One region of the Diplocloster hominis genome, then DNA from elsewhere that is predicted to be linked to it. Evidence: predicted binding sites of a transcription regulator. Region 1 holds the regulator's gene; each other region holds the start of a gene.

What was found. The regulator Rex, encoded in region 1, represses fermentation and respiration genes when NADH is low (regulators of the CRP and FNR family bind a similar motif). The targets are predictions, from matches to a motif close to ATTGTTAANTANTTAACAAT.
Positions count from the first base shown of each region.
Region 2: a site for Rex is predicted at 2,403-2,422, ahead of ABC831_RS22995 (oxidoreductase). Genes of this name have one in related genera too.
Region 3: a site for Rex is predicted at 7,018-7,037, ahead of gap (type I glyceraldehyde-3-phosphate dehydrogenase). Genes of this name have one in related genera too.

Region 1 is NZ_JAWDIY010000047.1:3,384-13,504, forward strand. It holds gene ABC831_RS24125 (beta-L-arabinofuranosidase domain-containing protein) at 1-4,476, opposite strand, end outside; gene ABC831_RS24130 (DeoR/GlpR family DNA-binding transcription regulator) at 5,078-5,695, opposite strand; partial or broken gene ABC831_RS26600 (DeoR family transcriptional regulator) at 5,681-5,878, opposite strand; gene ABC831_RS24135 (ABC-F family ATP-binding cassette domain-containing protein) at 6,017-7,927, opposite strand; gene ABC831_RS24140 (redox-sensing transcriptional repressor Rex) at 8,124-8,786, shown strand; gene ABC831_RS24145 (NAD(P)H-hydrate dehydratase) at 8,787-10,121, shown strand, end outside.
Region 2 is NZ_JAWDIY010000040.1:32,625-42,745, reverse strand. It holds gene ABC831_RS23010 (radical SAM/SPASM domain-containing protein) at 1-379, opposite strand, end outside; gene ABC831_RS23005 (hypothetical protein) at 406-636, opposite strand; gene ABC831_RS23000 (MBL fold metallo-hydrolase) at 691-1,422, opposite strand; gene ABC831_RS22995 (oxidoreductase) at 2,489-4,756, shown strand; gene ABC831_RS22990 (aconitase X) at 4,804-6,087, shown strand; gene ABC831_RS22985 (aconitase X swivel domain-containing protein) at 6,084-6,530, shown strand; gene ABC831_RS22980 (SDR family oxidoreductase) at 6,662-7,627, shown strand; gene ABC831_RS22975 (hypothetical protein) at 7,766-8,116, opposite strand; gene ABC831_RS22970 (RpnC/YadD family protein) at 8,131-8,790, opposite strand; gene ABC831_RS22965 (MalY/PatB family protein) at 9,306-10,121, opposite strand, start outside.
Region 3 is NZ_JAWDIY010000019.1:1,985-12,105, reverse strand. It holds gene ABC831_RS16895 (xylulokinase) at 1-1,279, shown strand, start outside; gene gpmI (2,3-bisphosphoglycerate-independent phosphoglycerate mutase) at 1,445-2,986, opposite strand; gene ABC831_RS16885 (DUF4854 domain-containing protein) at 3,145-3,552, opposite strand; gene tpiA (triose-phosphate isomerase) at 3,827-4,579, opposite strand; gene ABC831_RS16875 (phosphoglycerate kinase) at 4,598-5,788, opposite strand; gene gap (type I glyceraldehyde-3-phosphate dehydrogenase) at 5,920-6,933, opposite strand; gene ABC831_RS16865 (toxic anion resistance protein) at 7,159-8,298, opposite strand; gene ABC831_RS16860 (vWA domain-containing protein) at 8,311-9,996, opposite strand; gene ABC831_RS16855 (hypothetical protein) at 10,009-10,121, opposite strand, start outside.

The DNA of each region.
Region 1 (10,121 bases):
TCCGTTTAAGGTTACGTCTTTTAATGTGTATCCTTTATCTGCAGTGATGGTAAAGTTGGAGGAACCGCCGAAGGCGACTTTTTCCTTTTGAATCTTAACTTTTCCACCGTCGGTCTTGCCTGCTGTCACGCTGTAGTACGGAAGATCGGGAGAATTATTCCAGATCGGGTTTCCGCCTTTTACATTCGGCAGATAATTCATATTGTGGTTTACCTTAAGCCAGCTGTAATAGGTGCTGTTATCCTTTCCGGCGCTTGCGAAGTCTACAAGTTTTACAGGAATACCGTTTACGGTCTTAGTCTCAAAGAAGAGCCAGCTGCCTTCGCCGCTTCCATCGGATACGGTCATTTTCTTAAGGTCCGTGGTCTGGAATCTTGCGGCGTCTCTGGCGAGATCACTGTAATTGGAATCCAGAGCTAACAGGATAGGGCCATAGTAGACGGAAGAATAACCTTTGTAGTTTTTCTCGCCCAGCCAGTAGTGAACGCTCATTTCCAGATCCAGCTCGATTATGTCGCCGTCTTTCCATTCTCTGTTGATGGTGTAATATTCGCCGGGAACTACATTCTTCATTTCCTCGCCGTTGACCTTGACCGCATTCGTGTAGGACCAAACCGGGATACGTAAGTTAAAGTTGAATGCTTCATTTTTCGCCATATCCAGAGTGATCTTAATCGCGCCATCCTTCGGATATTCGGTTTCCTGCTTAATGGTGATGGCATTTCCGCCGGGGGTCAGAGTGCTTGCTGCGGAAGGACCGTAGTAATTCAGATACAGGTCCGTATCATTTCCGATTACGCCCCACTGGGAAAGTTCACCCAAACCGCGGCTGGCATTTGCCTGGCAGCAGTTAAAGTCAGGGGAACCGGAGTTGTACTGGAAGGCAATGTCGACCTGAGAGGCCACTTTTCTGCCGTCCATGGGAGTATTGTAAGTTACATATTTGTCGTCTTCCAACAGAGAGCCTAACATTCCGTTGAAATAGGAGAGCTCTAATTCATCTGCTACATAAGAATTCTTCGACAGCTGGAGATATTCTGTTCCAAGTGCCATCCAGGAGATGGTACAGCAGGTTTCGATGGCGCCTGTGTTGTAAGGATCGCCTACAGCCTGCTCGCCGCTGGTGAATCCGCCGTCATTATGGCGGTCGGTCTTAGCGATACTCCACCAGATATCCTCCAGCGCGGTATAATAAATCGGATCTCCCTCAATCTCATATAATAAGCCAAGTGTGATAATCGTATGTAATGCTTCCCATCTGGGCAGTTTGGACTCATAGTATTCTTTGCCTGCCTGGGCGTTGTTTAACCAGTCACCGGATTTCGGCCAGTCTTCCACGATGATCTGTTTCGCCGTATTCAGATACCTGGTGTCACCGGTATACTGGTACAGCAGTGCGAATACGTGGCTGATACCAAGGTTCATGGTCTGGCTGCCTGCGGAGTCAAAGGTCTTTCCGCCTTCTACGAAATATTCATAGATATAATCAGCGGCCTTTATCGCAGTTTTTAATGCAGTTTCGTTGCCGGTCAGCCGGTACCAGTCATAGAGGCCGTAGATGCAGTGATAGTGATTCCATACATCCCAGTTCGCTCCATTGCCGCCCATACGGGCGCTGCCTGTGTAGATACCCAGGTATCCATCCTCGCCCTGCGCGTTGGTTAATTCTTCGACCAATTTATTGCCGGCCTCCAGGAGAGCCGGATCATCGGATAAGCGGTAGGTATAGGCCATTCCCGTTAAGAGCTTGCCGGGGAATTCACTGTACCAGGGTACTAATGCGCCGGTATAGTCGTTTCCGCCTTCCCGGATATTTTCCAGATCCCATACGGTTTTAAAGGTTTCAGTACCGGTCATGGGAGCAGGGGAATCAGCAGAACCGTTTACATCTCCAACGATAGAGAAGTTATCAAAGTAGAAGTTCTTTCCTAAGGTATTGTCATTCCCTTTGAAATGCATCTGGAACTGGTGAACATCTTTCAGGTCGATCACATCGTTTGAGCCTTTTTCAGACCAGTATACTTCGAATGAATCGGCACTGAATGGAATATTTACCCAGCCGTTGAAGCCTGCCGGTACGGAAAAAGTGCGGTTTGCATTTACTTTAATATCTGTCCAGTTCGTGCCGTCTGCACACAGACGGATGGTCTGGCCTTCTCTTAACTGCCAGGATTCCCGGCCATTATCTGTGGAGGTATTACTTTCCTCGAAAGCAAAGCGGATATCCAGGGTGCCTTCCGTTAATTCAGTGGCATTTAGCTGGAACCATATTTCTTTTGCTCCGCTCCAGTCCGTAGTCGCTTTGGGATCGCTGCCGAATTTGATATCTATATCATTGTACTCATTTTTCGGAGCAAGTTTATTGTGATTCCATTGAATCGTTTTTCCGTCTCCACCGGTGGTTGCCAGTGTAAGCCGGTAGGTACTCCCGCTTAACATTCCGAATGCGTCGCCCAGAACAGAGGCTAAGGTCGGATTTTGGTTTGAAGTTCCGGTGCTTATGATCTGTTCAATAATATTCGGGTTGTCTTCTAACGCATGCAGCAGCCAGTTGTCAATATTCCCCTGGATATTTCCGCCTACGTAACCTTCCAGATTCAGGTCGGTTAAATGGCTGGAAGCACGTTTGGTATCCGGAGCCATGAGCGGAGGATTCATAGGAATCTCGTCGTCTTTCGGATATTCGGGATCTGTAGGTTCTATTACTTCACCCTGTTCGGGATCGGTTTCTTCACTGACGTTTACATTCAGAACCAAAGAAGCAGTCCGGAATACATTATCCGTGGCGCTGATGACGAAGCTGTCAGGACCGGAATAACCGGCGTTGGGTGTGTACACCAGAGTTCCATTGGATGCGTTAATGAATGCCTGTCCGTTCTGAGGCGCCGAAGCGATGCGATAACTGACGGGGCTGCCATTTGCACTGGTGGCGCTGCAGTCTGTGATGGATGTGGCGCTGTTTTTGTAGCAGCTCAGATTCGGATCGCCTGTAATGGTATCATTGAACACAGGAACGTCAGCCGGGTTATCGTTAGACTTTACAGGAAGCTCAGAGCCGCCTACGTCGCCGACAAAGGAGAACGCATCGAAATAGATCGATGTGCCGACATTGGCGTCACTGCCGTTCACGCGCATATTTAGCTGGTTCACATTATGTAAGTATAAATTGCCGTCATCTTCCCCGTGGGTGCTAAAATACTGAGACCAGGTCCTGTTATTTAACGGAACGCGTACCCAGCCGCTGAATCCGGGATCCAGAACGATCATATGATTGTCATCGACTGTTTTGGTCTGCCAGGAGTCCCCGTTCTGTACGTAGAAAACCACTCCGGATTTCAGTTCCATTGCATGAAGGACATCATCATGGGTGCCTTCCTGGAAAGCGAAATGAATTTGGGCAGAATCACCAAACTCTGATGCATCCGCGTAAAACCATGCTTCGGTTGCACCTCTCCAGTCCATAACAGCTCCCGGTGCCCCAGGGAGTTTGAAATCCAGATCTCCATACCAGTCACGGGTGTTCAGGCTTGACCATGCTAAAGCATTGGAACCGTCCACACCTTTACCTGCCGCTACAGATAAACCACAGGTAGGAGCATCTCCTAACGACATACCGGAATAATCTCCAAGCATACCGCCTTCGGCAACAGTGAGTATGGAGTCATCCATATCTTCAATACTCCAGGCCTGCTGGATCGTAGGCGGGGTATCCGTAGGAAGAGAAGTTCCATCGTCGAAATTACCGACCACACCGATGCTGTCAATCAAAGCTGTTTTATTCTGTGTGGTTCCGTTCCCATTTATATGCATATTCAACTGATTTACATTTTTGAGATACAGCGTGTCATCACCCATCCAGTAAGCGCTGAATGTGGAACTGTCCAGAGGAATTCTGACCCAGCCCCGGAAACCAGGTTCCAGGTTTACACAGCTGTCGCTGACGGTTCCGCTTTTCCAACCGCTGCCATCGTTGGTTCCGTAGGCTGCCCCATTTCTTAATGCGAGAGCATGGAGGCCATTGCCGCTGCCGTCTGATTTAAACATTTCTTCCTGAAATGCAAACCGGATCTGACTTGATTCAGAACCAAAACTGCTCATATCAGCGTAAAACCATAATTCCTGTGCTCCGCTCCAGTCGGTATTTTTGGTACCTTCCGGCAGCATATGATAACGTAGATCGCAATCGCTGTAAGCACCTTCTCCTGCCAGGTCTGTAAAGGCCAGAGCATTGCTTGCGTTTACACCGGCTCCTTCACCGAGAGACCAGGAGTATTTTCCATCACGGAGCATTCCAAACGGGTCTGCGATAGAATTTGATAAATCCTCACCTGATATACCGTCCATTCCCCAGACTTCCTTAAAAGATAAAGCGGCTGAGGGTTCTGCCTTAGCCGTTAAGCCGGTGGTCAGGACTGACGGCAATAACACGGCGGCGGACAGTAACAAACTGATACTCTTCCGTAACATTCGGTTCATAAAAAACCTCCTCATAAGTTATAAAATTGTTACGCTGCTAAAAAACGTTAAATAAAACGTTAAATAATTGATTACTTTTGTCTCCGTAAAAATGATCACCCTCCGTCATGTTAGGATTGATTTATAAGTTACATCGATGTAATTTAACAAAATTATTAATAAAACTATTGTAAAATAATTACAAAAAAGTTTTAACAGTCCCTTAACAATTTGTTTATATTTAAAAATTTAGTAGATATCAGGGGAAAAGTCAATGCGAGAGCGACAGTATGAGAAATACTTACATGCGATCAGAAAACGATCACGTAACGATTAGAAATGATCACGCAGGAATAATTATTTCTTTCCACGGAAGTGCTCATAGCAATAAAAAATAGTAGCGCTCGAAAAAGCCTCGCTGACTATTTTTCATGCATCGCACGTAAGTGCCCAAAATACGGGCACAAGTGCTCATAGCAACAAAAAATAGTAGCGCTCGAAAAAGCCTCGCTGACTATTTTTTATGCATCGCACGTAAGTGCCCAAAATACGGGCACAAGTGCTCATAGCAATAAAAAAACAGCCTCTATATAAAAAATAGAAGCTATTCAATCAGAGTAGATTATTCATCTTCTTCGGGATAAATAATCTGGCAATTATTTTTCTCAAACAACTCGAAATATTCCGGCGGAGGCTTAATGTCCGTCACCAGATAGTCTATGTAATCAAAACCGCAGGTCCTGCTGAAATAACGGCTTCCGAATTTTGTGCTGTCACACAGCAGAATCCGGGTCTGGGAGTTTTCCAGCATGGCCAGCTTATAGCGGGACTGATCGACGCTGGCTTCCGTAATCCCGTCGGGGATCAGCCCGGTGCAGGATATGATGGCAAAATCCGCATAAAATTTGGATAATGCCAATATTGTATCGCTCCCGGTGGTACTTCCCATCTGACTCTCCACTTTGCCGGACGGAAAGAAAATATCCCAATCTGTCTGTTGAGACAAAAACTGCGCACAGCTCAAACCATTCGTAACCACCGTAAGCTTCTGCATCTGTGTCAGACTCATAGCCGCGTAGTAAACCGTCGTACTGCAATCCAGAAAAACCGTGCTGTAATCTTTCACTAACACGCTGGCCAAATCACCGATTCTTTTCTTGACTGTGATATTCTTGGTCTGGCGAATAGATGAGGCGGGTTCTGTATTACCACTTTCATATAGAATAGCCCCACCATGCACTCGATGTATCAAATGGTATTTTTCTAATGTAGTTAAATCCCGTCTGATTGTTGCCGGACTGGCATATAATTCCTTACAAAGCTGCTGCACCGTTACAGCCTTTTTTTCCTGAATATACTCCAGTATTTGGCAATATCGTTCTGTCAATACCACTTGATATTCCTCCCATGTATCACTAGAAAGATATTCCTTTTGTCTTCACAAAAAATGTTATATAAATTGTATTAAAATGTCAATGAGTGATCAGTTGGATGACAAAAACTTACAATTAGCGATGAAACAATCAGGTAGGCATCAAGCTTTGATCAATTATTTTTTCAGCTATTCGGCTAACTCCTCCCAGCTTATCATTAGTTTTTCCAATTGCCCTGAGATATCGGTTTTTTCCTTATTTAATAAGATACATTGTTCCACATCCGTATAGATCTCCTCCAAAGTCAGCAGCCGGTCAATCTGTGCGTCCCTGGTTTCCAGCTCTGTGATCTGCTCTTCTATTCTGCGCAGATCATTTTCGCGTTTCCGGATTCTGGCCTGTTCCTCTTTCTGCTGCTGCCAGGTAAGTTTGTTTTCTGATACCGAATATCCGTCATCCTCCATATCGGTTGTGCCTGCATAGATCTGTGTTAACTCATCCCGTTTCGATAGATAATAATCATAGTTACCAATATAATTGACCAGAGTCTGGCCGGTCAAATCCAGAATCCGGGTAGCCGTCTCATTGATAAAATACCGGTCGTGAGAAACATAAAACACCGTGCCGGTATACTGCTTCAAAGCGTTTTCCAGAATTTCCTTGGAAGCGATATCCAAATGGTTGGTGGGCTCATCCAGAATCAGAAAATTGGCCTCGGAGAGCATCAGCTTAGCCAGGGACACCCGGCCCCGCTCCCCGCCGCTCAGATCCCCGATCCTCTTGAATACATCATCTCCGGTAAATAAAAATGCCGCCAGCACATTCCGGATCTGGGTATTATTCAAATCCGGATAGGTATCCGACAATTCCTCGAACAGAGTCTTCTCCATATGCAGAACATGATGTTCCTGATCATAATAACCGATCTGCACATTCGTCCCCAGAATAATATCCCCTTCGTCCGCTGGAAGCAGACCGTTAATAATCTTTAGAATCGTAGTCTTTCCTGTGCCATTATTTCCAATAAGCGCGACCCGTTCTCCCCGCTTGATATCAAAGTGAATCCCACGGAATAACTCAAGAGGAGGGAACGACTTCGAAAGATTCTCCACCGACAGCACGTCATTCCCGCTGGTAATCCTGGGCTCCAGATGTATCCTCATCTGGGCGGTATCCTCCGCCGGTTTTTCCAGCACCTCCATCTTATTCAGAAGCTTCTCCCTGCTTTCCGCTCTGCGGATGGATTTCTCCCGATTAAAAGAACGCAGCTTCGCGATCACATCTTCCTGGTGCTTGCGTTCCCGCTGCTGATTCAGATACTGTTTCACCAGCGCGTCCCGCAGCATCGCCTTCTTCCGGGCAAAATCCGTATAATTTCCCTGATAGACCGTCGCTTTCGTCCGTTCCAGTTCAACCACCTTCGTCACGATCCTGTTCAGAAAATACCGGTCATGGGCTACCAGAATCACGGCCCCCGGATACCCTTTCAGATAAGTCTCAAGCCAGGTGATCGACTGCATATCCAAATGGTTTGTCGGCTCATCCAGCAGCAGGATATCCGGGTTGGACAGCAGAAGCCTTCCTAAAGACACCCGGGTCTTCTGGCCGCCCGAGAGCGTGTCCACCTCTTTATCAAAGTCCTCCTCCCCGAACCCGAGCCCTTTTAAAACCCCTGTGATCTCACTTTTATAAGCATACCCGTTTTTCAACTCAAACTCATGGGTCAGCCTGGTATAAGTCCCCATCAACTCCTCCAGCGCATCCCCCTCCACTGATTTCATATCGATCTCAATCTGCCGGATCCGCTGTTCCATATCCAGGATATCTTGTTTCACCGACAACAATTCCTCATAAATGCTGCGCCCGCTGATCAGCTCCTGATGCTGTGCCAGATACCCAAGGGTTTTTCCCTTCGCCATCACCACTTCCCCGGAATCCGCCGTCAGCTCCCCTACGATAATTTTAAGCAGCGTGGATTTCCCGACCCCATTATTTCCCACGATCGCCGCTTTTTCTTTTTCTTCTATATGAAAAGAAATATCTGAAAGAATCGTTTCCTCTCCAAAAGCCTTATGTATACTCTGGCAAGCTAATATCATACCTACCCAGTCCTTTCGTCCAAACTCTGTATTCCGCACATACAGTTGAAACCATTATAACCTGACGGCCGGTTCCATTCAATAGTTTCTTATATTTGGCGCCGCCAACCAATTCCCAACTTTCCCCAATAAGGTTTGACAATAATTTGGCAGATATTATATAATGGAAGCATGATATGAGCTAGGAGGAAGTACCGTGGAAGAGAAGGAAATTTCAAAGGCGGTTATTCGCAGGCTGCCAAGATATTATCGTTATCTGGGAGAATTGATGGAAAGCGGCGTAGAGCGGATTTCTTCCAATGAACTGAGCGAACGGATGAGGGTGACGGCGTCGCAGATACGCCAGGATTTGAATAATTTCGGTGGGTTTGGCCAGCAGGGATATGGTTATAATGTTAAATATTTATACGATGAGATCGGACGCCTGCTGGGACTGGATAAGAAACATAATGTCATCATTATCGGCGGAGGAAATCTGGGTCAGGCGTTGGCTAATTATCCGGCATTTGAAAAACGGGGATTTATTGTAAAAGGGATCTTTGATATTAATCCGAAGCTGTCCGGCAGGACAGTCCGGGGGATTCCAATTATGCCCATGGAACAGATGGAAGAGTTTATTAAGGAGAATGACATTCAGATAGCGACGCTGACGCTTCCAAAGACGAGCGCTACGGAAGTGGCCGACCGGCTGATTTCTTACGGCGTCCGCGCGATCTGGAATTTTGCACATACGGATCTGAATGTTCCGGAAGGTGTGATGGTGGAGAATGTACATCTCTCCGAGAGCATTATGCGTCTGTCTTATAATCTGACCAGATATGAGGAAGAGCATAAGCAGGAGATAAAGGGGAAGAAATAATTGAAGTATTTATTGAACTCTCAGGAAATGAAATGCTGTGACAACTATACGATTGAAAAAGTAGGGCTGCCCTCCATGGTACTGATGGAAAGGGCAGCTCTAGCTGTAGTTCGGGAGGCCTTGTCCTGCGGCTGTGATCTTAAGCGGGTCCTGGTGGTGTGCGGTACAGGGAATAACGGGGGAGACGGCATGGCAGTGGCCAGACTCCTCCATGAAAAGGGAATACCGGTGGATGTGTATCTGACGGGTCAGGAGGAGAGGTGTTCTGCCCAGGCGGCTGCACAGTTGGGAATTTTACGTGCAATTGGGCTGGAACCGGTAAGCAAAATGCCTTTGTCGGAATATACTATGATAGTGGATGCTATTTTCGGCATCGGACTTACCAGAGAGGTGACAGGTGATTATGCGCAGTGTATCCGGCAGGTGAATGAGTCAGGAGCCTTTGTTCTGTCCGTGGATGTGCCCTCCGGCATTAACGCGGATAACGGCCGTGTGATGGGCGCTGCGGTAAAAGCGGATGCCACGGTGACGTTTGCATATGAGAAGATAGGCCTGCTGCTGTATCCGGGAGCCGGATATGCAGGCAGAGTAACGGTGCAGGATATCGGAATTAACTGCCGGGGACTGGAGAAGCCTCCCCGTGTGTATACGTATGGGAAAGAAGATCTTAAGCGTCTGCCGATGCGGCCGGCGTATTCGAATAAGGGTTCTTTTGGAAAGGTTCTTCTGGTGGGCGGATCGGTCAACATGGCCGGAGCGGCTTATTTCTCAGCAAAGGCTGCGTATCGGACGGGGGCCGGACTGGTACGGATCTATACCGGTGAGACAAACCGCCATATTCTGCAGAATCTGATTCCGGAAGCGGTGCTGACTACTTATAGGGAAGAGGAAGCTTCCCTGGAAGCATTGAAGGAAAGCCTCAGATGGGCCGATGTGGCCGTAGTGGGACCCGGCCTTGGAAGAAGCTTTACCGCGCTGCGGGTTTTGGAATATATAATGAAAAATGCGCAGATACCCCTGATTATTGATGCGGATGGTCTGAACCTGCTGGCCGGGCATCCGGAATGGCTTAAGAACCATAAGCAGCAGGTCATCATAACGCCTCATCTGGGAGAGATGAGCCGGCTGACGGGTAAAGAGATATCGGATATCTCATCAGATCTATTGAATACCGCCGGAGAGTTTGCGGGGGAGAATGGGTTGACCTGTGTTCTGAAAGATGCCAGAACGGTTGTGGCCGCACCGGATCAGAGGCTCTATATCAACCGGACCGGTAATAACGGAATGGCCACCGGCGGATCAGGGGACGTTCTGACTGGGGTGATTGCGGGACTG
Region 2 (10,121 bases), on a different contig from region 1:
ATGTGCTGATGCCACCCGGCCCATGGCGGTGCATGTCCTGGCAGCTCTTAGGCCCGTCCAGGGATACACCCACCAGGAATTCATGTTTCTTCAAAAAAGGAAACCATTCCTCCCCCAGATCAAACCCATTGGTCTGAATCGCATAGCTGATCCGCAGCCCTTTCTTATTATACTGTTCCACGGCCGACACAAAATGCTGAAAAAAAGGAAGGCCGGCCAGCGTCGGCTCTCCGCCCTGAAAGGCGAAGGTACATTGGTCCTCCGCCTCTTCCAGGGCTTTTTTCACCATATGTTCTACTGTGTCCGCTTCCATGTAACCATAAGAATATTGTTCCCGTTTCTTCGCCTCATCACAATAAAAACAATAATCGCAGTGCATATTGCAATTTGATGATGCTGGCTTTATCAACAGATATAAAGGGGGCATCGTCTCTTCTTCCTCTCTTCCTTTTTAACAGCCAATCTTTTACCGTAATCATTTAGAGCGTATCTTTCACAGCATTTCATTTTTACCTCCATGCGTACGTTTTCCCGCACATATAGGGATACCTTTACAGGTTCTCTTAACCCATGCCCTTCAGGCGGGTTTGCAGCAAAGCTGCAAAATAAAGGATGGGCGGACATCTTTTTGTTCAACCTTTATACTACTATTTCCGCTCAGCATCTCTTGGAAAATTTCTATTTTCAATTTTAAACTTGAAATGTCTCGCCCTCGCGCGTAATCTCTTCCACCCGCTCACGATAAGGCTCAGAGCACTCAAGTGAGAGCAGCTTGGGGATCACGGAATAATCTCCCCAGAAATGCATAGGAAATGCCTTACCGGCATCCGCTGTTCTCATAAACACATCGAATCCCCAGAAAAACCGCTCCTCCTGCCTGGGGTCCAGCGGCAGAAATGCGGCATCAAAGTGCCTGCCCTCCAGCTTTTTCATTTCCCGCTTAAAGTTTTCCTCCATGCGTCGCTCATCCTCGTCGCTTTCACCTTCCCAGGACCACCAGTTCAGATCACCGGCATGATAAATACAGCGGTCTCCCGCACTGACAAGGAAAGCCACGCCTTCATCCGTGGAGGTCAGGGTTTCCACCGTCAGGCTCGCTTCCCCCGGGCCTTTCAGGACCTGTACTGCATTTTTGCCTATATATAAAATATGTTCCCTGGCCTTTACCGGTATATTCCTGCGTTCCATATATTTTTCGTTCATTCGGGTATCCGATGACAACAGATAGGTTACATCCGGATACTGGTCCGCCAGGGCAAAGATATCCGTATTGAAATGATCGTGATGCTTGTGGCTGACAAATATATAAATCGGTTTTGCGCCCGTAAATTGAGGGATCGTTCCCTGATAATAATCAAATATGAATATGGCCTCCGGCAGTTCTACGGAGAAACCGCTGTGACCGATGTAGGTAATTTTCATTATTGTAATTCCTTTCTTTATTGTAACCGGATTACATGGGGTGCTCATGACTATGTGGATAGCTGTTTAGGTTCCGGTTTTTTATTCCAGTATACAATGCTTATGTGTTTTATGACATTTTAGACTTGATCCGGTATATTCAACACACACTTGCCTGTATGAGCAGTGACACCAACCCGAAAATCTATGGAGCAGGGCCTGTTCATTTCAATCCACACCGCCTGCATCGGGCAGTGACAGCAAAACCAAACAAATTATTAGTCATTCCCAATCCACTTTCAAGCTAATTGCCCAAAACAAATCACCTTATCAACCAAATCAAAATCCATATCCCTCATAAACCATCATTTTCCCAGTGCGAATCTCCCGACAATTTCATGTTCACTTCCGTTTCGTACCTAATCAGAGCTATATAAAGCAACACACAACTGTCTAATTAAACTCCATATGTCAAAAACACCTTTATTGTCATTTATATTTTAACACACTACGCCATATAGGTCTATTTATAATAAATTTGCAATGTCTGGCACAATAACAGTTTGTCATCTAATCCGGTACACTAAATCACCTAATCATCCCCATCATGAACACAATACAGCATGTATCCGCTCACAGCAAGTCCCCCCCACAGACTGTCCGAAAACCAGGGCGCAGCCCACCAGGTATTTGCACGGCACGGACTTGCCCTATGAGGACCCGGCAGGGAGATTTCATTTAGATTTTACTGGGTAACAGCCTTAAGTGAGACAGGGGATCACAGACACCACTCTCTCCGCCGAGTACCCATAGGGCAAGTCTGTACCGGGCAAACACCCAGGTGGGCAGCGCCCTGGTTTTCGGACAGTCTCCCAACATATAACGCACACGCTCTCATAACTAAATTCGAAGTTTTTCGCCCAGCATTCCCCATCACCCCGCACCAAAGAAGCAATACCAAAATATATTTAATCCAAAACTCCCGCTGTACCGGCAGTCTTATTGTTAAATATTTGACATCCTCCATCAACCCAGATACAATCATAATAGAAGAATAATCGTTCTCTAGAGAAGGAGGAATTCCCCCATGAAAACAGATGCTCTTGTGCAACGACTGGTAGACAGCTACGGCAGCTGGGTCACCGACGGCTCCGACGCCCAGACAGGCTGTGCCGGAATGACACAGAATCTCTACCCTTACACCTCGTTATTTTCCCCGATCCAGATCAACCGCATGACCGTCAAGAACCGGCTGGTAATGGCTCCCATGGGAAATATCGATATGTGTGAGGAGACAGGCAGGCCCAACGACAAGATGCTCCAATACTTTTTCGCCCGGGCAAAGGGCGGAACCGGTCTGCTGACCACCGGCCTGGTACCGATCAGCCACGGTATTGATCATTCCATCACCGAACTGGGCAAGCTGACCTATTTCCCCCGGATCGACCGGAGCCGCACCGTGTTCGCGGGCTGGCGGGATCTGGCGGAAGGCGTCCATGTCTACGGGGCCAGAATCTTCGTTCAGCTGACTGCCGGACTGGGACGTGTAGGAAATCCCCAATGCCTGATCAATGAGTTAAAATTCCCGGTCAGCGCATCCTTCAATCCCAATTTTTATATGTCCCAGATCCCCTGCATGCGACTGTCCGGACATAAAATCAAGAAAATTATTAAGAACACCGGTCAGGCCGCGGCGGACGCCAAAGCCGCCGGGCTGGACGGCGTCTATCTGCACGGCCATGAGGGCTATCTCATGGAACAGCTTACCAATCCTGCGTTCAATCACCGGAAGCTTGGGCATTTTGCAGACTGGCAGGCGTTCGGATTGGACTCGGTCCGAGAGATCCGCAAAAGGGTCGGCGGCGACTATCCGGTCATGTACCGGATCGATCTGTCCCTTGCCCTGAATGAAACCTACGGGGACACCATGGAGAAAAATCCGTTAAAGAAATTCAAAAACGGACGGACCGTGGAAATGACTCTGGACTACATGAAGCATCTGGTGGAAGCCGGTGTGGACATTTTCGATGTGGATCTGGGCTGCTACGACAACTGGTGGCTGCCCCATCCTCCTGCCGGAATGCCTGCAGGCTGTTTCCTGGACGTAGCCCAGGCCGTCAAACAATATTTCTCTGAACACGATATCCGATCAAACGCAGGAGTCCCGGTTCCGGTAGTCGCCGTAGGCAAACTGGGTTACCCGGATCTGGCGGAACAGGCGCTGCGGGATGAGAAATGTGATATGGTCATGCTGGGACGTCCTCTTCTGGCCGATCCCGACTGGCCCCGCAAGGCCTATTCCGGGCATGTGGAGGATATCATCCCCTGCATCGGCTGTCAGGAGGGCTGTATCAATGAATTCGTGGACGGCGGCCACCCTCAGTGCGCGGTCAACGCCCGGACTTCCTTCGAGCATCTTCTGCCGGAAGTCCCGCCGGTTCCCACAAAGCCAAAGAAAATCGCCGTAGTCGGAGGGGGACCCGCTGGTGTCAACTTCGCCATTACAGCGGCGGGACGCGGGCATCAGGTGACCTTGTTCGAAAAAGAGGACCGACTGGGCGGAAAGCTGATCCCCGGCTCCGTACCAAAGATCAAATTTGACCTGGATAACTACCGCCTATATCTGGAACGTCAGGCCATCAAGGCTGCGTCCGGCGGAAATCTGACCCTTTGTCTGAACACCGAAGTCAGTCCCGAACAGCTGCAGCGGGAACAATATGACAGCGTTCTTTTTGCTACCGGCACCAAACCCTTTGCTCTGCCAATACCGGGCATCGACGGGGCGCCCACGGTGGAAGCCACCGATCTTCTCTGCCATCCGGAAAAGCTTGGCAGCGCCCGAAAAGTCCTTGTCGTCGGCGGTGGTGTGGTCGGATGCGAAACCGCATATTGGCTGAGTTATGAGCACAACTGCGAGGTAACCGTAGCGGAAATGACCAGTTACTTCATGGACGGTACCTGTACCGCCAACCGGGGGCATCTGATCCACTATATGAAGCAGGCGGGCGTCACCTTACTGAACTGCTGCAAGGTTGTATCTTTCCACGGCAGTGAGGTGACCGTGGAACAAAATATTTCCAAAGGGGTACCCGATCCCTACATAACCTGGCAGCCAATCCTGCCAAAAAATATAGAGAATCCTCTGGCCCCCAAACTGGGCACCGAAACTGCTCGGAAAGTCCTGAACGCGGATCTGATCGTTCTGGCCGCCGGCGGTCGGGAGGACGTTTCCCTGTTCCTGGAAGCACAGAAAAACCGTATCGCCCCGGAGCTCTACCAGATCGGGGACAGTTTTGCTCCCGGCAAGGTTCTGGAGGCCGTAAGAGCTGCCTATATGCTTGGCAGCAAAATTTAATTTGCGGTCTGTCCTATTATTATATTGAATAAGAAAGGGGAACACTTATGGCATCCATGCAGTTAACAAACGAAGAACAGGATATGCTGGACGGCCGACAGGGAGAAGCTATGGCTAAGGTAATGAAAACTCTGGTCATGTACGGTGAAACCTTCGGCGCCTCCAAAATGGTGCCTGTCACCGGCAAATACGGCCATCTGGTCACCAGTTTCGGCCTCTCCGTCCTGGACCCGGTGTACGGTCTGATGGACGAACTGATCAAAGGCGGAGCATTATCCAAACAGCAATTCAGTATCGATCCCCGCCCGCTGGATAAGAATGTCCCATGTAATCTGATCCAGAAACTATTTTTCAAGGTCATGTACTCCAAACAGGAGATGTATGAAGGGCAGCTGACACAGCTCGGCCTTCTGAACAATGATCCTTTCACCTGCGCCTGTTATTTTGACGAGGTAGGCAATACGCCTGAGGAGGGGGAAGTCCTCTCCTGGGCGGAAAGCAGCGCCGTCGTCTACGCCAACAGTGTTCTGGGAGCCAGATGCAACCGGAACTCCGGTATCATCGAACTGTTCGGCAGTGTCGCCGGCCGGGTTCCGTACTTCGGCCTGCTGACTGACGAGGGAAGGCAGGCCGACTGGATCGTGGAAATCCGGACCGCTAAGAAACCGGAAGCCCAGGTTCTGGGCAGCGCCATCGGCATGAAGGTAATGGAAGATGTCCCTTACATCAAGGGGTTGGACCGCTGGCTGGGTACAAATCTGAATCAGGACGCCAGGGATTATCTGAAAGATATGGGCGCCGCCACCGCATCCAATGGGGCAGTTGGGCTGTATCATATCGAAAATCTGACACCTGAGGCCGTCCGCTTAAGTGACTCACTGATCAACCCCGGCGCCCGAACTTATGTGATCGACGATGCTGAACTGGAACGGGTACAGAGGGAATACCCCTGTGTCTGGAAAGATCCGGCGGCGGCTCCAAAGCTCTGTTTTATCGGATGTCCGCATTTATCCTATGACCAGCTGGTTCATTGGAGCCAGGTGCTGCCAGAGTCCTTGCGTCAGGCTGGCCGCAAAAAGGTGGCGGTTCCAACCGTAATGACTACGTCCCCGGCAGTACTTAAGAAATTTACAGATACGCCGGAGGCTGTCCGTTTAAGGGAGGCCGGTGTTGTCCTCAGCTATATCTGTCCATTGATGTATATGAATAATCCGATGTGCGGGAAAATGCCGGTTATCACCAGTTCCAATAAGCTCCGCACATACACCAGCGCCCGGTATTTCCGGGACGAACAGATACTCACTTACCTTTCGAAAGGAGGCAGCTTATGACAAGGACATTTAAGGGCCGGCCGGTTGTTCCTGGCCAGGTAACCGCTGAAGCGCTGGTCACCCGCGCTGGTTTTAACACGCTGGCCAGTTTTCAGAAAAGCCTCATGTTCGGTGACAAGAACGCTACCTGTTCGGATCAGAATAATCCGGATCTCTATGAAAAACAGATGGCGGGCAAGGCTCTGTGTCTGCCTCAGACCATCGGCTCCACCACCGGAGGTATGGTTTTGTATACAGCTGCTTCTATGCACCGGCAGCCGGCATGCCTGCTCTTTTCCAAACCAATCGATTCCCTGGCCGCCGCGGGTGCTATCCTGGCGGATGTATGGACGGACCAGTCCATGCCCACCGTGGATAACCTGGGGGAAGAGTTCCTGGAATATGTAGATACAGGGATGAAAATCACGGTAGAGGATGATGGCACGGTTACCGTGGAATCTTAGCGCTGGAAGAGGGAAATATAATACTGCTCCTCAGACAGGTGACGGATCAATCGATATCATCAGCGCTGTTAGTCAGGACAGGAACATATCCGTACATCAGAAAGAATCGTGGATTCTTCCGGGAGGTTTTTATGGACGAACTAAATCAAAATAACGGAAAGCAGATGTATGATTACAGAATTAATGAGGCTGGGGATAAGAAAAAAACAGACCGGAATACAAAAATCATGGTTACAGGCGCCAATGGATTTCTCGGGTCCCGGCTGGCTGATTATCTTCACAAATCCTGTACGGTGTACCGGATCGGGCATTCCCAGATAGACATTACGGACCGCCGGGAAGTAGCGGACGCCGTAAGGGAAATGCAGCCGGATTTTGTGATTCACTGCGCCGCCCTGTCTGATGTGGGATTCTGTGAAGAGCATCCGTCTCTTTGCGAGCAAGTGAATGTCATAGGGCCGCTGTATCTGGCTGAGGCCTGTAAGGCAAACAAAGCCCGGTTTGTTTTTATGAGTTCTGATCAGATTTACCATAACAGCACTGCGGCGGCGGCGAACCGGGAAGAGGATACCGTGGAACCCACTAATATCTATGGAATCTGTAAGCTGCGGGCAGAACAGGAGCTCCTGGCTCTGCTGCCGGATACGGTCTGTCTGCGACTGTCCTGGATGTACGACCTGCCGGTGCTTGGAAAACGGACACACCGCAATCTGCTGCTGCAGCTTCTGGAGGCTCTGATTCGAAATGAGGAGCTTACGCTTCCTGTCTATGATTTCCGGGGGATTACCTGGGTACGGGAGGTCGTAACCGGGATCGAGAAGGCACTATTGATACCAGGCGGGATTTATAATTTCGGAAGTGCAAATGAGTTTAGTACCTTTGAAACTGTACAAAAGTGGATGGATGTGCTCGGCTGCGGGAAACGCAGGGATCTGCTGGCCGCGGATGAGACAAGGTTCAGGGACCGGCCCAGAAATCTTAGGATCGATAACCGCAAAATTGAGGACTTCGGAATCCGGTTCTCTGATTCGGTTTGTGGTTTGAAACGGTGTTTGGAAGATTATGGGATCGCTGCTTCTTCCGTATCCGGCAATTGAACGACTTAAGAATCTGTAACAAAACGGAAGGATAATACCCGGAAAAGGCCGGAACTTTTAAGTTTGCCGGTCTTTTTCGGAGATATCCTTCCTTGTTTTCAGAGCCAGCAAAAACCGCATATTAGTATCTATGTTGTTTCAGAGATCTGTTTCATAGTCAAGACCAGCCATTTTTGTAAATTCCTTTAAGGAAGAGGCTTTTTTTGCCGCTTTCATCCATTTATTTAAAATCCTGAAATCGTGCTCTTCCTTAATCCGGCGCTCCAACGTCTCCGGTATTGTAAAGTCTTCAAGAAGCAAAAGGATACCTTCTATTTTTCCTTCTATTTTTCCTTTTCTTTCGCCTTCCTCTTCTGCTTCCTTGCGGTTCACTGCAATATCCATCTCACGGCTGTATTCCGTCATCAGCATATTTTCCACCTCCGAGCCATGTTGTTCCAGATAATCTTTTAAGTTATCCTGTTCCTTACTTTTTATCGCTATGAGCACTTAGCGGCTGTCCTTTAGCCGCTTACGTGCGATGCATAAAAAATAGTCAGCGAGGCTTTATCGAGCGTTACTATTTTTATTATAGCCTGCCTGATCGCATCCTGCAACGGCAAACTTTCCTGGTAACTCCGGACCAAGTCTACGAAATAGCTGTATTCTTTTAATGTAGGACACTTATCAAGGAATTCCGGATTTTCTTTATAATTAATGTTAATAACCCTTACCTGGAAATCCAACGGATGCGAGTCTGCGGGGATTCTATAAGCATCTGACAGCATCATCGTATATTCCCGCGGCATCCGGTCCATCCCATTGTAGAAAACCATATAGTTTGGATTCGGAAGCCGTATTAATTTCGAAGAGTATATACCTGCCCCCTTTGTGATTTTCTCATAAAGTCTTGCTATATACATGAAACCCCGCAAAGGCATATTGGGATTCAAGCTACTCTGATGCTCATAAAGATACAGTTCTTCATGAAACGCAAAAGACACATCATTTTTCATATTCATATAAAGTACATTTTCCAGCGTATTCACTTCGATATCCTCCGGGTTATCATAGTGTGTTCCCATGACAGCATTGTACAATTCCAACAGTCTGCCCTTGTCTGAAAATAAATGTATGAACATCCTGTCTTTATAGGTAGTAACCGGCAAAATGGGATCTGGCATAACCTATTCCTCCTGTATAAATGAAACAATTTAAATAGACAGTAATAAATGACCAAACCTGTACAAATGATTTTAATAAATACAAAAAAGGGAATTAGCGCAAGGCAAGAACTGCCTGTACAATTTATACGAATCTAGCAATTAAGAAAATTCTACTAATAGAATAATGGTAAAACCATTAAACTTCAATGTTTTAAATATAAATTATTCTAAAAAATTTGTAAACTTTTCCTACCCGGGGAAATGTTTGACAATCAGGGCACAACCGACAGTGCGATTAGTTAACGCTCTGCTCCCTGGTTTTCGGTTCTCGTACATCCTCCCGGGTGACAAATAAAAAACGTGTTCATTTTAACCAAACTATACATTCACTGCGAGTTCGGTTAAAATGGACACATTCTATACGGCGCTTAGCATCACGATTCTGTTATTGGTCCCTCACACTCAAAAAGAACACTTTCTCATACTCCACTCACGGAAATTATTGGATTGCCGCAGACAATTATCAATATAATTTAAAATTGTTGTGCGATCCTTTCGAAAGCCTCCTGTATCAACGACCTGCGTGTTCCCAGACACACCCGCTCGTATCCGTCTCCATTTTCCGGATCAAAGACACTGCCCGCCTCCAGGATCACGTTCGCCCTGTTGTAGATGCGGTCTCTGATCTCCTCCGCCGTCAGTCCATACCCGCGAAAATCCATCCAGAGAATATAGGTCCCTTCCGGACGTAAGCATTTTACCTTCGGCATCCTCTCTTTCAGAAAGTCCAATACCCATTCGATATTCTCATCGATATAATGGTTCATCTGACTGACCCAGTCATCGCATTCCCGATATGCAGCGATCAGTGCCGCTATGGCAAACGGCGTAGGAACTCTGTATCCCGCCTGAACGCGGAAAGTCTCCCTGAGCTTCGGATCTTTGATTATGATATTTGAGCACTGCAGCCCTGCCAGATTAAAAGTTTTATTTACAGCTGTGCAGATAATCATTCGTTCTGGGTTTGCTGCAGTGGCCATCGGATAGAACTTTACCCCCTTACGGATAATGTCCCCATGGATCTCGTCCACCACCAGAAGAACGTCATATTTTCTGCAGATACAGGCTATCTTCTGCAGCTCCTCCAGTTTCCAGACACGCCCCACCGGATTATGCGGGCTGCACAGAAACATCATTTTATTCCGCGGTTCCCGGGCCTTTTCTTCCAGATCTTCAAAATCAATCGTATAATAGCCATCTTGTTCAAGCAGCTGGTTATTGACGATCTTCCTATGTGTATTGTCAATCGTACCCGTGAAAGGCCCATATACCGGACGCTGGATAATGAT
Region 3 (10,121 bases), on a different contig from region 1:
GCAGTGCTGTCTGATTGTAGATCAAAACGGAGTACCCTTAAGACCAGCGATCATCTGGGCTGACCAAAGAGCGGGGATAGAAGCGGATCTCTTAAGCCGGCAGGTCGGTGCCGACCGGATGTATCAGCTGACCGGCCACCGGGTCAGCGCCTCTTACAGCATAGAAAAACTTATGTGGATAAAAACCCATGAACCGGAGCTCTATAAAAAAACCTACAAAATGCTCCAGGCAAAGGATTATATCATCTACCGGCTCACCGGCCGGTTCGTCACCGATTATTCCGACGCCTCCGGAACCAACGCGCTGGATCTAAAAGCTCTGGACTGGTCTGATGAGATACTGAACGCTGCCGGAATCTCCAGGAACAAACTGCCGGAGTTAAAGCAATCCATTGATATCGCCGGTCCCCTTACCCCGGATGCCGCCCGCGCCCTTGATCTGACCTCAGATACGCTGGTCGTATGCGGCGGTGGAGACGGGCCTTGTTCCGCATTGGGCGCCGGATGTATCCAGCCGAACCAGATGTTCCTGACCTTCGGCACATCCGCCTGGATCGGCGGAACCACCCCTGAGATGTTCGTAGACCCGGATCAGACCCTCTTCTGTTTCGCCCACGTCATTCCCGGGCAGTACATGCCCTGCGGAACCACCCAGTCGGCCGGAAGTGTCTATTCCTACATCCGCAGGTCCCTGTGCGCCGTTGAAACCCAGGCGGCCGAGGAAGCAGGACAGAATCCATATGACTATCTGAATGACCTCATGGCCTCCTCGCCTGCAGGCGCAAAAAAGCTCCTCTTTCTGCCCTACCTGTTAGGTGAGCGGAGTCCCCGCTGGAACCCCAATACCGCCGGCAGCTACATCGGTATCAAAATGCACCACACAAAAGCAGACTACGTCCGGGCCGCAGCAGAAGGTATCGCCATGAACCTGGAGTTAATCCTGGCCGCCTACCGGCGCTCCATGCCGGTAGATCACCTGATTCTCACAGGCGGAGGCGCCAAAGGAGACATCATCGCCCGCATCCTCTCCGATGTGCTGGACGTCTCCCTCACCCGCCCGGACCATGTAGAAGAAGCCACCTCGATCTCAGCCGCTATGATCGCAGGCGTGGGCATCGGCCTCTATCCGGACTTCTCAGAGGTATCCCGGTTTCTGCACACCAAAGACACCTTCCATCCCATCCCGGAACATGTGAAGGTTTACAACCAGCTGAAGCCTCTATTTAATAAAGGATATTTTGCGCTTGAGGGACTATTTAACGAGCTTGAAGAGATATAAGTTAAATTAAGAGCGGGTATTAGCTGTGGGCCGACGTAAGCCCACAGCCAATACCCGCTCCCGGCAGCTCCCCCGCGGTACCGGGGCGAACCACAAAAAAAGGCCGGAGCCGGAAGTTGGACATCACAGAGACATCCACATTCCTCAGGCTCGGCCCAAAACACACTACTTCTTCATCAGCAACGATTTCCCCGTCATTTCGACAGGCTGTTCCATCCCCATCATTTCGATCAGGGTAGGCGCTATATCCGCCAGACATCCGCCTTCCCTAAGCGTGTAGTCCTTCTCGTAGTTCACCAGGATAAAGGGAACCGGATTGATCGTATGGGCGGTGAAAGGATCACCGGTATTGTAATCCACTAGTTGTTCCGCGTTTCCGTGATCGGCGCAGATGAACATCTGTCCGTTTACTTCCATTAAAGCGTCATAGGCTTTTCCCACACATTCGTCTACTGCTTCCACCGCTTTGATGGCAGCTGCTTCCACGCCGGTATGGCCTACCATGTCGGGGTTGGCAAAGTTTATAATGATGACATCATATTTGTCTGATTTGATCGCCTCTACCAGCTTATCGGCTACTTTATAAGCGCTCATTTCGGGCTGGAGATCGTAGGTGGCAACCTTGGGGGATTTTACCAGAATTCTGTCTTCTCCCTTATTGGGCTCCTCTACTCCGCCGTTGAAAAAGAAAGTTACATGCGCGTATTTTTCTGTCTCCGCGATTCTGGCCTGTGTCATACCGTGAGCGGCCAGGAATTCGCCGAAAGTGTTGGTAATCTCTACTTTATGGAAAGCGACGGTCTTGTTCGGGATCGTAACATCGTATTCGGTAAAGCAAATGTAGGTGAGATCCAGTCTCTTCTCCCGCTCAAATCCGCTGAAATCATTATCACAGAAAGCTCTTGTTATTTCTCTCGCTCTGTCCGGGCGGAAATTGAAAAAGATAACAGAATCTTTCTCCTGTATCGTGGCTACCGGTTGTCCATTTTTCACTACTACGGCCGGAAGGACAAATTCATCATTCTTGCCTTCATCATAGGAATTCTGCACTGCTTCAGGCGCGCTGCCTGCCGGTACTCCTTCGCCCTTTGCGAGCGCTTTGTAGGCCAGTTCCACACGGTCCCAACGGTTATCACGGTCCATCGCGTAGTAGCGTCCCATGACCGTAGCGATCTCACCGACACCGATTTCTTCCATCTTCGCTTCTAACTGTTCCACATAGCCCTTTCCGGATGCCGGAGGAGTATCTCTTCCATCCAGGAAACAGTGGACATACACCTTATTGAGGCCATGCTGTTTTGCCAGCTCCAAAAGGCCGTACAGATGGGTGTTATGGCTGTGTACACCACCGTCTGACAGGAGTCCGAACATGTGAAGGGCGGAATCATTCGCCTTACAGTTTTCTACAGCTTTTAACAATGCCTCATTTTTAAAGAAGTCTCCGTCCTGGATTTCTTTCGTAATCCTGGTCAGCTCCTGATAGACAATCCGGCCTGCTCCCATATTCAGGTGACCCACTTCGGAGTTACCCATCTGGCCGTCCGGAAGACCCACTGCCATACCACTGGCATTTCCTTGTACAAACGGATATTCTGACATTAACTTGTCCATAACCGGGGTGTTAGCCTCAGCAACCGCATTTCCATCTTTACGGTCATTTAATCCGTAACCATCTAAGATCATTAATACAGTTGGTTTTTTACTCATTTTGATTGCTCCTTTTCTATAATCACATCGTTATCAATATAACACATATCCTATGCCAATTACAAGGAAATACGAAAAATATCCTGTCAATCAGGCTTTATAGCATATCTTGGCCTCATCGACAGGATATTTTATTTTCTTAGTCTATAATCTGCTGATTATTCCGGTGCGTATTCTTTAGAGAAAATCTCCGTTCCATCGTTATTCAGATACTTCACTACAACAGCCGGATTATCGACTTTTACTTCTTTTTTCAGTTCTTCAGCCACCTGGACAAAAGCATCTTTCTGCTGGTCCATTGCGGCTTCAAGGGATTCTGCCATGCCTGTCGCATCCACCTGCTGATCCAAAGTATATTCATAAATCAGCTTATCGCCATCGGCTTTTATATCGATGCTCATCCCGGAGCCTGTCAGAGATTCTCTGACGGTCTCAAGTTCTGTCTGCATTTCATCGGAAGCGATAAAATCATCCAGATTATCGAACTTCTTTCCACATCCTACAACGGTTAATGTCATAGCAAGGATCATAGCCATGACGATGATACGTGACACTTTCTGTTTCATTTTCTTTACCTCTCTTTTTTAGTTTATGTAATTTTTGCATCTCCTGACAGGTTACGAGCCGTTTTATCCTACAATGTCAGAATGAAATTAGGAGCGCTTTTCTTTGAAATATACAAAATCTCCTGCCAATGAGTCCTCCGCATATCGCTCGTCCTCACTGACAGGATATTCTTTTCTCTTTCGTATAATTATTTATCAGAACGCTTGCTCTATCATCAGCTCTTCACGATGTCGAAAGGGATGCAAAGGATTACCAGTTGAAAATGAAAGATTATTATTTATTATAATTCACAATCTTTCCAAAATCAGGCTTTAAGGAAGCTCCGCCTACCAGGCCGCCGTCGATATCGCTCTGGGCAAACAGTTCGGGAGCGCTGGAAGCGGATACGCTGCCGCCGTACTGGATACGGATGGCCGCTGCGGTAGCTTCGTCATAGATCTCGCCGATGCATACGCGGATCGCCGCGCATACTTCCTGAGCCTGCTCTGTGGTAGCGACTTTGCCGGTTCCGATCGCCCAGATAGGTTCGTAAGCGATCACTGCGGTCTTCGCCTGATCTGCAGTTACATTCAGGAAAGCGATCTTGATCTGCTGACGGATCCAGTCTATGGTGATACCCTGCTCTCTCTGGGTTAAGGATTCCCCGCAGCAGATGATCGGGGTCAGGCCGTGCTCGAATGCTTTCAGGACTTTTTTGTTGACAGTTTCATCGGTCTCCGCGAAGTATTCTCTTCTCTCGGAATGTCCGATAATCACATATTTTACTCCTACATCGGTCAGCATGTTGGGAGCGATCTCGCCTGTGTAAGCGCCGCTCTCTTCATAATACATGTTCTCTGCCCCGATCTGGATGTTGCTTCCCTTGGCTGCCTCCAGGCAGGGAATGATATCGATAGCAGGTACGCAGAATACTACGTCTACCTCTTCGTTTGCCACCAGGGGTTTTAACTCATTTACTAATGCAACGGCCTCACTGGGGGTTTTGTTCATTTTCCAGTTGCCTGCGATAATCTTTTTACGCATGATATAATTCTCCTTTTCACTTTATTTGTCGTTGGCTGCCACTACTCCGGGAAGTTCCTTGCCTTCCAGGAATTCTAAGGAAGCGCCGCCGCCTGTGGAAATATGGGTCATCTTATCCCCGAAGCCCAGCTGGTTCACTGCCGCTGCGGAATCCCCGCCGCCGATGATGGTGGTCGCATCCAGATCAGCCAGAGCTTTCGCTACCGCAATGGTTCCGGCCGCGAAGTTGGACATCTCGAATACACCCATGGGGCCATTCCATACGACAGTCTTAGCATCTTTTAAAGCATCCGCGTACAGAGCCTGGGTCTTCGGTCCGATATCCAGACCCATCTCGTCAGCAGCCAGGCTGCCTTCCACTACACGGAAGGCAGCATCGTTGGAGAACTCTTTCGCTGCCACGGTATCTACAGGCAGTAATAACTTCACGCCTTTTTCTTTTGCTTTATCGATCATCTCTTTTGCGTAATCCAGGTAATCATCCTCAACCAGGGATTTCCCGATCTCTTCGCCCTGTGCCTTCGCAAAAGTATAGCACATGCCGCCGCCGATGATCAGGGTATCAACTTTGTCCAGCAGGTTGTTGATGACGGAGATCTTGCTGGAAACTTTGGAGCCGCCCAGGATAGCCACGAAAGGTCTTTTCGGATTATCTACCGCATTGCCCAGGAAGTCGATCTCTTTTTGCATCAGGTAGCCCACAACCGCGGTGTCCACGTACTGGGTAACCCCTACATTGGAGCAATGCGCACGGTGAGCGGTACCGAACGCGTCGTTTACAAACACGTCACACAGGGAAGCCAAGTCTTTGCTGAAGGCCTCGCCGTTCTTGGTCTCTTCCGCTCTGTAACGGGTATTTTCCAATAATACAACGTCGCCGTCTTTCATAGCTTCCACAGCAGCTTTCGCATTGGGGCCTACCACTTCGGGATCAGCGGCAAATTTTACTTCCTGTCCCAGCAGCTCGGTCAGTCTTTTGGCCACAGGCGCCAGGGATAATTCCGGCTTCGGCTCACCCTTCGGTTTTCCAAGGTGGGAGCAAAGGATCACTCTTCCGCCGTCGGCAATTAATTTCTTAATCGTGGGCAGAGCAGCTACCAGACGGTTCTCATCAGTGATTTTTCCTTCCTGTAACGGTACGTTAAAATCGCAGCGGCAGAGAACTCTTTTGCCTTTTACGTTGATGTCATCTACAGATTTTTTGTTTAACATAGTATATTCCTCCTCGAATCGCAAATTTTACGTTTTTGTAGGTAATAAAACCGAAAAACGGGTCCGGCCCTTCGTTAGACCGGACCCATAATCGGATCTTACATATTGATATTCGTTTCTCCGACGGATAATTAAGCTAATTCAGAGAAGTATTTGATGGTTCTGACCATCTGGCTGGTGTAGGAGTTCTCATTGTCATACCAGGATACACATTTCACTAATGTGTTGCCGTCTCCCATATCCATAACCGTGGTCTGAGTAGCATCGAACAGAGAACCATAGGTAATTCCGATGATATCGGAGGATACCAGCTCGTCCTCGGTATATCCGAAGGAATCAGAAGCTGCTGCCTTCATAGCTGCGTTGATGTCATCTTTGGATACAACACCTTCACAAACAGCTACTAACTGGGTCAGGGAACCTGTGGGAACAGGAACACGCTGTGCACAGCCGTCTAATACGCCGTTTAATTCAGGAATAACAAGGCCGATCGCTTTTGCAGCGCCGGTGGAGTTGGGAACGATGTTCACAGCTGCGGCACGGGCTCTTCTCAAATCGCCTTTTCTCTGAGGTCCGTCCAGAGTCATCTGATCTCCGGTGTAAGCGTGGATCGTGGTCATATAACCTTTTTTGATCTTCGCTAATTTGTTCAGAGTGTCTGCCATGGGAGCCAGGCAGTTGGTGGTACAGGAAGCAGCGGAGATAACGGTATCTTCTGCTTTCAGTGTGTCTTCGTTTACGCTGTATACGATGGTAGGAAGGTCGTTTCCTGCAGGAGCAGAGATAACAACTTTTCTGGCACCAGCTTTAATATGAGCTTCGGATTTTGCTTTGGAAGTAAAGAAACCGGTACATTCCAGAACAACGTCTACACTCAGCTCGCCCCAAGGCAATTCTTCGGGATTGGCTTTTGCGTAGATTTTGATCTCATGGCCGTCTACAACGATAGAATCTTCTTTTGCTTCAACCTTGTCAGCTAACGCATATCTTCCCTGTGCGGAATCATATTTTAATAAGTGTGCCAGCATTTTGGGGCTGGTTAAATCATTGATTGCAACAACTTCATAACCTTCTGCGCCGAACATCTGTCTGAAAGCAAGACGACCGATACGTCCAAATCCGTTAATAGCTACTTTTACTGCCATAGTTTTAATTCCTCCTAAAGTTTATTAATTACCCTCACTGTATGAAACAGCAGTGAATTCTTGAGTTTCCAACGATCAAAGGCGATTGTTAAAGAAATCTCAACCTATTTGATATTCTACATAATTTGTCCAGAAAATTCAAGTGCTATTTAAAAATAATTGAATCCTCACCGAAGATTGGCTAATCCGCAGAATCCATGGGCCTTTTTGTCCCTTTCTCCGGTATTATTGCATAAGTGCATTTCCCTCTTCCATCTGCCGGATCTTCTTTTCCCCGGAGTCGGTCAGGGTTTTCAGCCCGTCGATCACGCTCTTCATCTGCGGCAGCGCCTGCTGCTTATAGGCGTTGATCGCGTCAAAGGCATCAAAGGTGTCCGCGAACGCGGATCTTAAGTCATCCACAGAGAGGCTGGCCTCCATGGAACGCTGCTGGATCTGGGCCCCCTGTTCTTTTAACATCCGGGCCGTGCCGGCGATCATGCTGCTGGTGGTTTTATTTAACGCTTCCACCTTCTCCATCACGATCTTCTGATTATACAGGGCGGAAGCTACCGTCACCGCCACCCGTAGAGCCGATACCGTCACATTCTGCGCCCGTTCCACCGCGCGGATCAGTTCCTTGTTATTCCTGCGCAGAATCTCCATCGCTACGATTCCCTGCTGGTTCACCGCCAGCAGCTGTTGGAAATCCATGATCTTCTGCCTGAGCGGGAACTGGATCTCCTCCTCGGCAAATTTAATCTTCTCCGCCTCCATATTGGCCGCCTTCGCGTTGTCGATCTCTTCTGTCAGCGCGTCATCCATCCGGATACCCAGCTCGATATTCTGATTCAGCTTGATCGTCAGATCCCGCATGGCCACCTGTTCGATCTCCAGCGTGGTATTGTCCCTCTTCAGGATATTCTTTCCTTTTTCCAGGGATTCCAGGATATCGTGGATCATATCATCCGCTTTCTGGAATCTGGCGAAATAATTCCGGATCGGGTTGAAAATCTTACCCAGCACCCCTTCCCTGGTAAAGTCCAGAGCGGACGGGTCCAGCTCTTTCATCTTCTGCTGCAGTTCCACCAGGCCGGTTACCACCTCACCGTTCTGAGAACCCATCTTGCTGAGTTCCCCGATCCGTACCTGAAGCAGTTCATTCTTCTTTCGGGACTGGGTAACCACATCCACGCCAAAGGATTCGATGGAATCCACATATTTTCTTCTGTCCGCCAAAGATCCCAGGTCTACCGCCAGCGCTTCCCGCGCATTCTGCTTTGCCGCATCCAGGATCAGTTCTTTTTTCTCCTGGGTGGGCGCGATCTCCTGCACCACCTCTTTCTCGATCACCTTTGTATCCGGTATTTCCATTGAAAATGCCATCCGTTCACCCTCCTACATCTGTGCGTTAAACAAGTTTTTCAGCTTATAGATTACATCATCTGTCTCCGCGTTGATACTGGCGGCCTCATTAATGGAGGATATCTTCTCCAGCGCCGCGATATCCGCATTGTAGCCGATCGTATATACAGGAATCGAATAAGTCTCCAGAATATCCCTGACATCATTCAGACTGTAACCCGTGTTGGAATCCCCATCACTTAACACAAACAGCATAGGCTTCGCATCCGGGTGTTCCGCCAGCGCCTTCTCCAGCATATCGACACCGACAGCGATCCCGTCAAAGGTAGCGGTACCGCCTGTAGCGATCAGGTCGGATATAGCCCCTTTAAAATAGGCCTGCTGGTTCAGGTCGAACTGCCCTACCGGCAGATTCACATACACATCATTATTATAGGAAACCATACCCACATAGTGGTCCGACTTTATATACTGCATGCTGTTGATCATGGATTCCTTCAGCATATTAAGCGGCGCTCCGTCCATACTGCCCGAGATATCGATGACGAACACGGCCACAATCGGCGTTCCCACGTCCTTATTTTCCTTCCAGAGCTTCTGGGCCTTAATCAACGTATCCCCGTCGAATTCCGGTGTCTCACTGACATACTCATCCATATAATTAAATCCGTACTCCGATGCCAGCTTCTGATTTTCATCATTCAGGCAGAAATCCTTAAACATATTCAGCAGCTGCTTCTTATCCTCCGATAAGGTTCCCACTGCGTACAGCGGCTCGTCATGGCGTACTCCAAACGGCGTGAAGATATATTCCCTCTTCAGATCCGGGAGGTTCGCATAGCTTTGGTATTCCAGAATAAATCCGTCCAGCGCCCCCGACTCCGCAGCGTCCCGCATCTGCATCGTCGTGTAGGAGACAAACGGGATATTCGTCTGGAAGCTGTTAAAGCCCTCCACCGCCGTATCGCTTAAAATATTATTATTATCGTATGTATAAAGGGTATTTACCAGGAAATTCAGCCCCGCGGAACTGGCAAAGGGATTCGTATATCCCATGATAATCTCCGCGTCAATAGTCGCCTGGGTAATCGTCTTCATATTAATCGCGCCATACTTATCCATCAGCGCATTGTATTTTTCTTCTTTCAGGAGCACTCCGGCCACATTTCCTGCCAGCCGGTCCGTCAGCATTTCCACCGGCACTCCCTCAGCCTTAATCATCTCCCCCCAGAACGTGTTCGACGGGGAAATCGCATCCGGTACATATTTTCCGGAAGAAATATATTCCACCGCCGTTCCGGAAGAAACATTCCGTACCGCCACAGAAACCGGCTGTCCGTTCACCTCATACCCCTGCTGGTTAAACTTCTGCGCCACCTCGTTAAACCATCCGTCCGTTCCGTCCCCGGCCTTCTCCGGCGAAGACAGAATCTCCACATACAGCTCCGTAGCCGGCTGTACAGTCAGCGGATAAGTATCAATATCCGGCAGTTCATCCTGCAAAGAAGTCGTACTAAGCTCCACCGCCTCTTTCCTGGCCGGCACCTCCTTCGGCTCGATCCTCTTCACCATCTTCTCAAGCTTCTTGTCCGCGGACTCCTGGGAAATGGCGGACGATGATTTCCCAATATTCCTGGTCAAAAACAGACCGCCCAGCACCGCCGCAAACACCAGAATACCGACCGCGGCAATGATCACAATACCCTTATTCTTCTTCATGCCCATTCTCCTCTACTTGTAATATTTTGTATGCTCAATCAGGCTGTTAATCTCCTGAATCGCCGGCAGCTCCTCCAGCGTGCCGCCTTCCATATCATCCAGCTTCGAGATCTCCAGTATCAGCC